DNA from 2 places in the Acidaminococcus hominis genome. Region 1 is predicted to be linked to the other one. Evidence: a T-box and tRNA genes for the amino acid it is inferred to sense, from the RefSeq annotation. Region 1 holds a T-box; the other holds one or more tRNA genes.
What was found. The T-box of region 1 lies ahead of LKE88_RS06725 (valine--tRNA ligase). A T-box ahead of a tRNA ligase gene usually reads a tRNA of that ligase, here a tRNA-Val.
Positions count from the first base shown of each region.

Region 1 (4,217 bases):
GGAATATTTCCTTCCACATCAACGTGGATGCCACCTCCATGCTGGGCACGGATACCTTCCGGAACGGGGAAGTGGTGTTCCGGCCGGGGCCGGTGTACCAGTGCGCCCAGTGGGGCGGCTTTGGGGTTTTTGACGAAATCAACATGGCCCGGAACGAAGCCATGGCCGTGCTCCATTCCTTGCTGGACTACCGGCATCGGGTGGACATTCCCGGCTACGACCTGCTCCAGGCCAACGAAGCCTGCCGCTTTATTGCCACCATGAACTACGGCTACTCCGGCACCCGGGAACTGAACGAAGCCCTGACCTCCCGGTTTGCGGTAATCCAGTTGCCGCCCATTGACGGGGCCACCCTGGACCGGCTGCTCTCCACGGAATTTCCTACGCTGAAAAAACAGGCCCGGGAGGGCTTTGGCCAATTGTTCCTGGACCTGGAAAAGAAGTGCCAGGAAGCGGAAATCTCCGAGCGGGCGCTGGACCTGCGGGGCCTTTTGGACGCCCTCCAGTTGATCCAGCAGGGCCTGGAAGCCCACGATGCCCTGGAAATGGGTCTGGTGAACAAATCCTTTGACGAATACGAGCCCGGCATTATCCGGGATGTGATCAAGCTGCGCATTCCCTCCACCTACCGGAAGCAGGATATCTTTGAGGAGTGAGGGCGTATGGCCAAGCTAAAATACGATGCCAAGCGCCGGCGGGCGCTGAATATGGTCTGGGATACCTCGGCCGACTACCGCTTCCAGCCGGATTTTCTGGCCTACGGGGATGATGGGGCACCGGATCTGTACCTCAATGCCGTGGTGGGGTTCACCCGGAAATACTACGATACGGACCAGCTCCATGCGATGTTCCAGGAAATGGAAAATTCCGCCCTGGTGGATACCTTTACGGACCTGTTGTGGCTGGGGCTGGAATACGCCACCTACGCCAAGGAGGCCCCGGTACGGCCCGTGCTGCCCCAGCTGCGGCAGGAGCACGCCCGGGCCTATTTTAACGGCACCCTGGCGGACAAACACGGGGTGGCCCACGAAATGCAGGCGGCCCGTTGGCACGAGGTGCTGGGGGAAAAGAACGGTCTCATCGACCCCTGGGCCAAGGCCCTGTACCAAAGCCTGGCCTTTGACCCCAGCTGGGATACGGCCACGTTGTGTGACCATTTCCGGAAGCTGACCAAAAAGTACTTTGTGTCCCACTTTCTGGTGCGGGAAAGCCTGGAAAAGGTCATCATCGGCAAGGGACTGGGGGATTTCCTCAGCTGGATTGTGCCTCAGTTTGCCAAAAAACAGGAATCCATCTTTAATTTTTTATATTCCAAGCAGCAGGCGGAAGACCTGCTGTCGGGGAAGCACGCCCATAACGGGCTCATGGCCATTATTACCGGCCAGACCGCTGCCCAAAATTATGACTACATCATCCACTGCTTCGGGACGTCCATTTATCCGCCCCAAAAGCAGCTGGAAATCGATCAGGCCTGCTGCGTAGGCGTCCATAAGGGCTGCCACCTGCACTTTACCCGGGGGCACCTGGGGAGCAAGGGCAGCACCGGGGAAGCCTCCCTGTGGCTTCAGGGAGCCCGCCGTCAGCGGGTGCGGAACCTGGCCTACTATAAGGAACACGGGGAAAAGGCCCGGCAGAGCATTATCCGCCTGACCCAGCAGATCCGCAGCGCCATGCGCCTGGTACGGACCAAGCTGCCGGTGCCGGTCAAGGCCGGGGAACTGGTGCCCAGTCTGGTCTGGCGGGCCGCCAAGCTCCAGGACCCCCGGGTGTTCTACAACCAGGAAGTGGTGGCTACCCCGGATTTTACCGTGGATATTATGCTGGATGCCTCAGCCTCCCGGGGGGAAGCCCAACCCGTCATCGCCTCCCAGGCCTTTGTGATTGCCGAGGCCCTGCGCCAGTGCGGCATTCCCTACCAGGTGTATTCCTTCAGCACCCTGCGCAGCTACACGGTGCTGACCCTGTTTAAAAGCTATGAGGAAAAAAAGAAGTGCACCAACGTCTTTAACTACGTGGCCACCGGCTGGAACCGGGATGGCCTGGCCCTGCGGGGCGCCCGGCAGCTGATGGGGGACTTTTCCCAGACGAAAAAAATCCTTATTATGCTCACCGATGCCCAGCCCAACGATGACCGGCCCTTCCGGAAGGAAGGGAGCCTGTACCAGCCCGAGTACCGGGAAGGCCGGGCCGTGGCGGATACGGCGGACGAGGCGGCGGCCCTGCGCCGGGAAGGCATTCGGATTATTGGCCTCATCAACGACGAGGTCAAGGGCGGCATGGAAGACGCCCGGAAAATCTTCGGCAAGGACTGCATCCGGATTCATGAGCTGGACAAAATGGCCGAAAGCATGGGAAAAATCCTCTGCCGGCAGATCGAGTCCCTGTAGGGCGTTCTCCATTGACTTTTCTGGTGAGGCTTGCTAGAATTAACTGTAATATCATATGACCAATGGCTATGAACGGAAGGAGTACAGCCAAGCTGCGTTGCAGAGAGGGTGCGGTCGGTGCAAGCATCCACGTCAGCCGCTGGAAGTCGTCCGGGAGCCGGCAGGGTGCAGCAGCCCTGCCCGTCAAGGCGCGTTAAGCCTCCAAGGTGCTCAAGCAATTGAGAATGTAGGTGGTACCGCGAAGTCAACTCGTCCTATAACAGGGACGGGTTATTTTTTTTAAGGAGGAAGAAAATGGCAGAAGAAAACAACATCCCCAAGGTATATGATCCTGCCGCGGTGGAAAAGAAATGGTATGCATATTGGATGAAACAGGGCTACTTCCATCAGGAAGTGGACAAGAGCCGCCCTCCGTTCAGCGTGGTTATTCCCCCGCCGAACATTACCGGCAAGCTGCACATGGGCCATGCCCTGGACAATACCCTCCAGGATATCCTGGTGCGCTGGCACCGGATGATGGGGGACAATACCTGCTGGCTGCCCGGCTATGACCATGCCGGCCTGGCTACCCAAATCAAGGTAGAAGAAGAACTGAAGAAAAAAGAAGGCCTGACCCGCTATGACCTGGGCCGGGAAGAATTCGTCAAACGGGTTTGGCAGTGGAAGGAAGAATACGGGGACAGAATCGTTACCCAGCTGAAATCCCTGGGCATTTCCTGCGACTGGGACCGCCAGCGCTTTACCATGGACGAAGGCCTGAGCCGTGCCGTGCGGGAAGCCTTTGTGAGCCTGTACGAAAAGGGCCTGATTTACAAGGGCACTCGGATGATCAACTGGTGCGTCAACTGCCGTACGGCTTTAAGTGACGTAGAAGTGGAACATAAGGATGATGCAGGCCATCTGTGGTATGTAAAATACCCGGTGGACGGCGAAGAAGGGGTCTACCTGACCATCGCCACCACCCGTCCGGAAACCATGCCCGGCGATACCGCCGTTGCCGTGAACCCCAAGGATGAACGGTACGGCAAGTTTGTGGGCAAAAAGGTGAAGCTGCCCACCACGGACCGGCTGATTCCCGTTATTGCCGACGATTATGTAGACCTGGAGTTTGGTACCGGTGCCGTAAAGATTACCCCGGCCCATGACCCCAACGACTATGAAATGGGTCAGCGCCAGCACCTGGACATGATTACCGTTATCGGCCAGGACGGCAAGATGACCAAGGAAGCCGGCAAATACGCCGGTCAGGACCGCTACGAATGCCGCAAGAACATTGTGGCTGACCTGGAAGCTGCGGGGCTTTTGGTGAAAGTGGAGGAATGCCCCCACTCCGTAGGCCACTGCCAGCGCTGCGGCCATATTGTGGAACCCCTGGTTTCCACCCAATGGTTCGTAAAGATGCAGCCCCTGGTGAAAGCCGCCGTGGACTGCGTAGAAGACGGCCGGACCCAGTTTGTACCCAGCCGCTTTACCAAGACCTACACCAACTGGATGGACAACCTCCACGATTGGTGCATTTCCCGGCAGATCTGGTGGGGCCACCGGATTCCTGTGTGGTACTGCGATGACTGCGGGGAAGTAACCGCCTCCCGGACGGATCTGGACCGCTGCCCCAAATGCGGCGGCCATGTACACCAGGATGAAGATGCCCTGGATACCTGGTTCAGCTCCGCCCTGTGGCCGTTCTCTACCTTTGGCTGGCCGGACAAGACGGAAGAACTGGAACAGTTCTATCCCACCAGCGTACTGGTCACCGGCTACGACATTATTTTCTTCTGGGTGGCCCGGATGCTGGTCATGGGCATGGAATTCATGAAGGAAATTCCCTTT
Region 1 is NZ_JAKVMG010000001.1:1,537,287-1,541,503, reverse strand. Features, by position in the region: gene LKE88_RS06735 (AAA family ATPase) at 1-656, shown strand, start outside; gene LKE88_RS06730 (vWA domain-containing protein) at 663-2,387, shown strand; T-box leader at 2,447-2,647, shown strand; gene LKE88_RS06725 (valine--tRNA ligase) at 2,682-4,217, shown strand, end outside.

Region 2 (4,217 bases), 250 kb from region 1:
TCCCGGGCCCGCATTACCTGCTTGTCCGCTTCTTCCATATGGTCATAGCCCAGGAGATGCAGCATCCCATGGACCGCCAGGTAGGTCATTTCCCGGTTCAGCCCATGACCAAACTCTTCCCCCTGCTCTACGGCCCGGGGAGCAGAAATGATCACGTCCCCCAGCAGATGCTCGGCTTCCCCGTCTTCCACTTCCGGTTCCTCGTCCCCCTCGTCCAGGGCAAAGGAAAGCACGTCCGTGGGACGGTCGATGCCCCGGTAATCCCGGTTCAGCTGGTGGATTTCGTCGTTGTCCACAATGGTAATATCCACTTCCGTGTTGTCCGTCAGCTTCTCCAGCCGGGCAATGATGTCCATGGCCTTTTTCAGGGTTGCTTCCAGTTCTTCCGGTACCTGAATTTCTTCTTGGTTATTCTCCAGTGTTACGATCATGGTTTTTCGCCTGCTCCTTTTCTTTCTTCTTCCGGTCGTAGTTTTCATAGGCCTTGATAATGGCCCCTACAATCTCGTGGCGCACCACGTCCCGCTCGGAAAATTGGATAATCCCGATTCCCGGCACGTTCCGCAGCACATATGCCGCATTGGTAAGCCCTGACTGTTTCCCGCTGGGCAGATCCACCTGGGTAGCGTCCCCGGTGATGACCAGCTTGGAGCCAAAGCCAAACCGGGTCAGGGCCATGCGCATCTGTTCCGCCGTGGTGTTCTGGGCCTCGTCCAAAATGATAAAGGCGTCGTTCAGGGTACGCCCTCTCATGTAGGCCAGCGGCGCCACTTCGATGGTGCCCCGGGCTAGGTGCTTCTGGAATACTTCCATACCCAGCATTTCGTACAAGGCATCGTACAGCGGCCGCAGGTACGGGTCCACCTTTTCCTGCAAATCCCCCGGCAGAAAACCCAGTTTTTCTCCGGCTTCCACCGCAGGACGGGTCAAGATGATCCGTTCCACTTCCTTATTTTTTAACGCCTTCACCGCCATGGCCACTGCCAGGTACGTTTTCCCCGTGCCCGCCGGCCCAATGGCAATGGTAATATCATTTTCCCCAATGGTCTTCAGATACTGGAGCTGGCCCAGGGTCTTGGCCTTGACCTGCTTGCCCCGGAAGGTGGTCAGCACCGTATCCGTGTACAGGGTATGGAGCTGGCTTTCCTTGCCCTCCAGCACCAGCCGCAGCCCGTACTTTACATCGTGCTCCGTAACCGGCAGCCCCTGGCGGTACAGGTACAGCAGTTCAGAAACCAACTTTTCCGTATAACCCACCGCTTCTTCCGAGCCGGAAGCAATCAATTCATTGCCCCGGGGAATCAGGGTGCAGTCCAACTGCTGCTGCAAAAGACGCAGGTATTCGTCATTTTCTCCCAGCACGGCCACCATTTCCCGGGAATCCCGGAAAGCAAACCGTTTTTCTAGTTGTTCTGTCAAACTCCGCTCCTCCTGTCTAGTCCAGCGTTTTGATGGTAATGGTCTTGATGATTACCGGTTCCACCGGCTTATCCTGGGCATCGGTCTTTACCTTGCCAATGGCCTGGACCACGTCCATGCCTTCGACGACCCGGCCAAAAGCCGCATGCTTGCCGTCCAGCCAGGGCGTGGCTTCCAGGGTAATGAAGAACTGGCTGCCCCCGGTATTGGGGCCCCGGTTGGCCATGGAAAGGATGCCCGGGCCGCTGTGACGAATCTGGTCAGAAAACTCATCAGGAATGGTGTAGCCAGGCCCCCCGGTGCCATTGCCCTGGGGATCGCCCCCCTGGATCATGAAGCCATCAATCACCCGGTGGAAGGTCAGCCCATTATAGAAGCCCGATTCCGCCAGTTTGATGAAATTGGCGCAGGTTTTGGGTGCTGCCTCCGTGGCTAACTGCACCTGGAACTTTCCTTTACTGGTATCAAACAGCGCAAGCACCCGCTGGGGTTTGGCATTTGCCTTGGTGCTGGCAGCCTTGGGAGCCTCCGCACTGCCGCAGGCAGCCACTGCCACACAAACGGCGAACAGCAGCAGGGTCACAAATTTTTTCCACATAGAGAATACCTCCCTTATTGTCTTCAGCAGCTGCCCAGCCGCCCGGTTTCAGGCTTTCCGCGGCTCAGGAAAAAAGACCTCCGGCCGTTTTCTCCGGCAGTCTGCAAACTTGCATATGTAATCATTATATCGTTTCTAAGGTAAAAAAGAAACAGGAAACCCCGTATTGCCCTTGACAATAACGCCACTTTCGGGTAAAATTATCTCATTGTTTAAGGAACTATAGCTCAGATGGTTAGAGTATCACGTTGACATCGTGGGGGTCACTGGTTCGAGTCCAGTTAGTTCCACCATTGAAAATTTATCCTGTCGCTGCGGCGGCAGGATTTTTTTTCGTCTGAAAGGCGCTCCCCTAACCCCGCCCCGGACAAAAAGGCATACCGCTCTCGCCGCCAGCAGCTTGAGCAGTATGCCTTTTTTGCGTATCTTTCCCTGTTAGCCCCACAGGGGTTTTCTACATATAAGTTAGTGTACAAAAACTTGTTTCTAAAATTTTTTCACCGGAACTTGTGCAGAAATACCAGGTAGTACCGGAAATGGTCGTTCTTACCAATGGGCAGAATCCGGGCCACCAAATGCCGGGGCTCCAATTCTCCCGGACAGGTATACCGGAAGGAAATCAAATGGCCGCTGTCCGGCCGGCCGTCTGCCCGATGGAAGGCCGTAAGCAGGTCCTGTCCCGGTTCATCGGTCAGAATGTTGTCCACCACGCTCAGGGAAGGATCCTGGGGGGACCGCCCCACCAGCCGGTAGTACGCCCGGTTCATCTGGCGCATCCGGATTTGGCTGTCATCATTTTTCACGGAAATAATGGCCATGGGCCCAATAATATCGTTGAGCCGGGCCTCGCTGATGATATTCTCCGCCAGCAGGTGGTACACCGTCAGCGTTCCTACGTTCAGGCTCAGCATGGACTGGTCCTTGGGCGGCTGGGTCAGCCCCGGCGTTGCCAGCAGTCTCCGGAAAGCCCGGCATTCCAGCGGCCGGTACCAGTAGAAGCCCTGGGCGCAGCCGCCGCCCTGCCGGATCACCATCTGGGCCTGCTCCGCGGTTTCAATGCCAGCCACGTTGACAATCAGCCCCTGGCGTTCGGCCAAGTTCATCAGACTTTCCAGCACCTTCTGCTTATACTCTTCCGAAATATCCTGGCGCTGGTTCCAGCTGAACTTTACCCCCCGCACCTTCAAGGTGGGCAGTACCTGGAGGGAATCATATTCCATGCCAAACTGGTCCATGACCGTAAAGACCCCTTCATCGTACATATTGTCCACGCAGCTGTGGACCAGGGAGTTGCGCCGGTAATCCCGCTCCTTGATTTCTAAAATCAACAGCTCATAGGGCAGGTCATACTTCTCCAATAGCTGCCGAATCAGCCGGGGGACGTTTCCCAAATAGAAATCCTTGGCATTGACGTTCACAGCCAGCGGAATGGGTTTCCGCCCCTTGTCCAGCAGTTCCCGCTGGAGCTTACAGGCTTCTTCCCACAGATAGGAATCCAGTTGGAAAATAAAGGCGTCCTGTTCCATTTCGTCCAGGAAATGGGACGGTTCCAGAATCACCCCGCCCCGAATCCACCGGGCCAGCAGCTCTGCCCCGATAATCTTATTGGTCTGGGGATTCACAATGGGCTGCAAAAACGGCGTAAATTCTCCCTTGGCCATAGCTTCCACAAACAGGCTTTCTTCCTTATTGGTGCTGCGGCAGATCAGCCGATGCTGGCTCTTTTCATTGTACATCTGCTGGTCCGCAGCCCGGAGCACCGCATCAAAGCCCTTGCGCACATCAGGGGCCCAATACAGGCCCATGGAATTGTTCAGGTTCCGCTCCGCCAAATGCCGGCGAATCTGCTGGCCCAGGGCGTAGAAAGCGTCTTTGGACAGGCCCTGCCACACCACCACAAACTCGTCCCCGCCTATGCGGAATACCGTGCCCCCAAACCGGTAGCGCATCAGAGCCTCTGCCATATCGCACAGCAGCCGGTCCCCCCAGCTGTGGCCCATCTGATCGTTGACCTGTTTCAGGTTATCCAGGTCCGCAAACAGCACCCCAATACTTTCTTCCGGATCAATGGTCTGGCTGTACCGGTCAAAGGCATTCCGGTTCAGGGCCCCAGTCATCTGGTCAATGGAACTGTTGGCCCGGAGGTGGTACACCGAGTTCCGATTGGCAAACATCATGATCAGGGACGTCTTCAAATGGC
Region 2 is NZ_JAKVMG010000001.1:1,290,659-1,294,875, forward strand. Features, by position in the region: gene ybeY (rRNA maturation RNase YbeY) at 1-431, opposite strand, end outside; gene LKE88_RS05740 (PhoH family protein) at 409-1,419, opposite strand; gene LKE88_RS05745 (peptidylprolyl isomerase) at 1,436-2,017, opposite strand; tRNA gene LKE88_RS05750 (tRNA-Val) at 2,234-2,310, shown strand; gene LKE88_RS05755 (GGDEF domain-containing response regulator) at 2,515-4,217, opposite strand, start outside.
Region 2: it has a tRNA-Val gene. The T-box ahead of LKE88_RS06725 (valine--tRNA ligase) is inferred to sense a tRNA for this amino acid. The anticodon was not compared.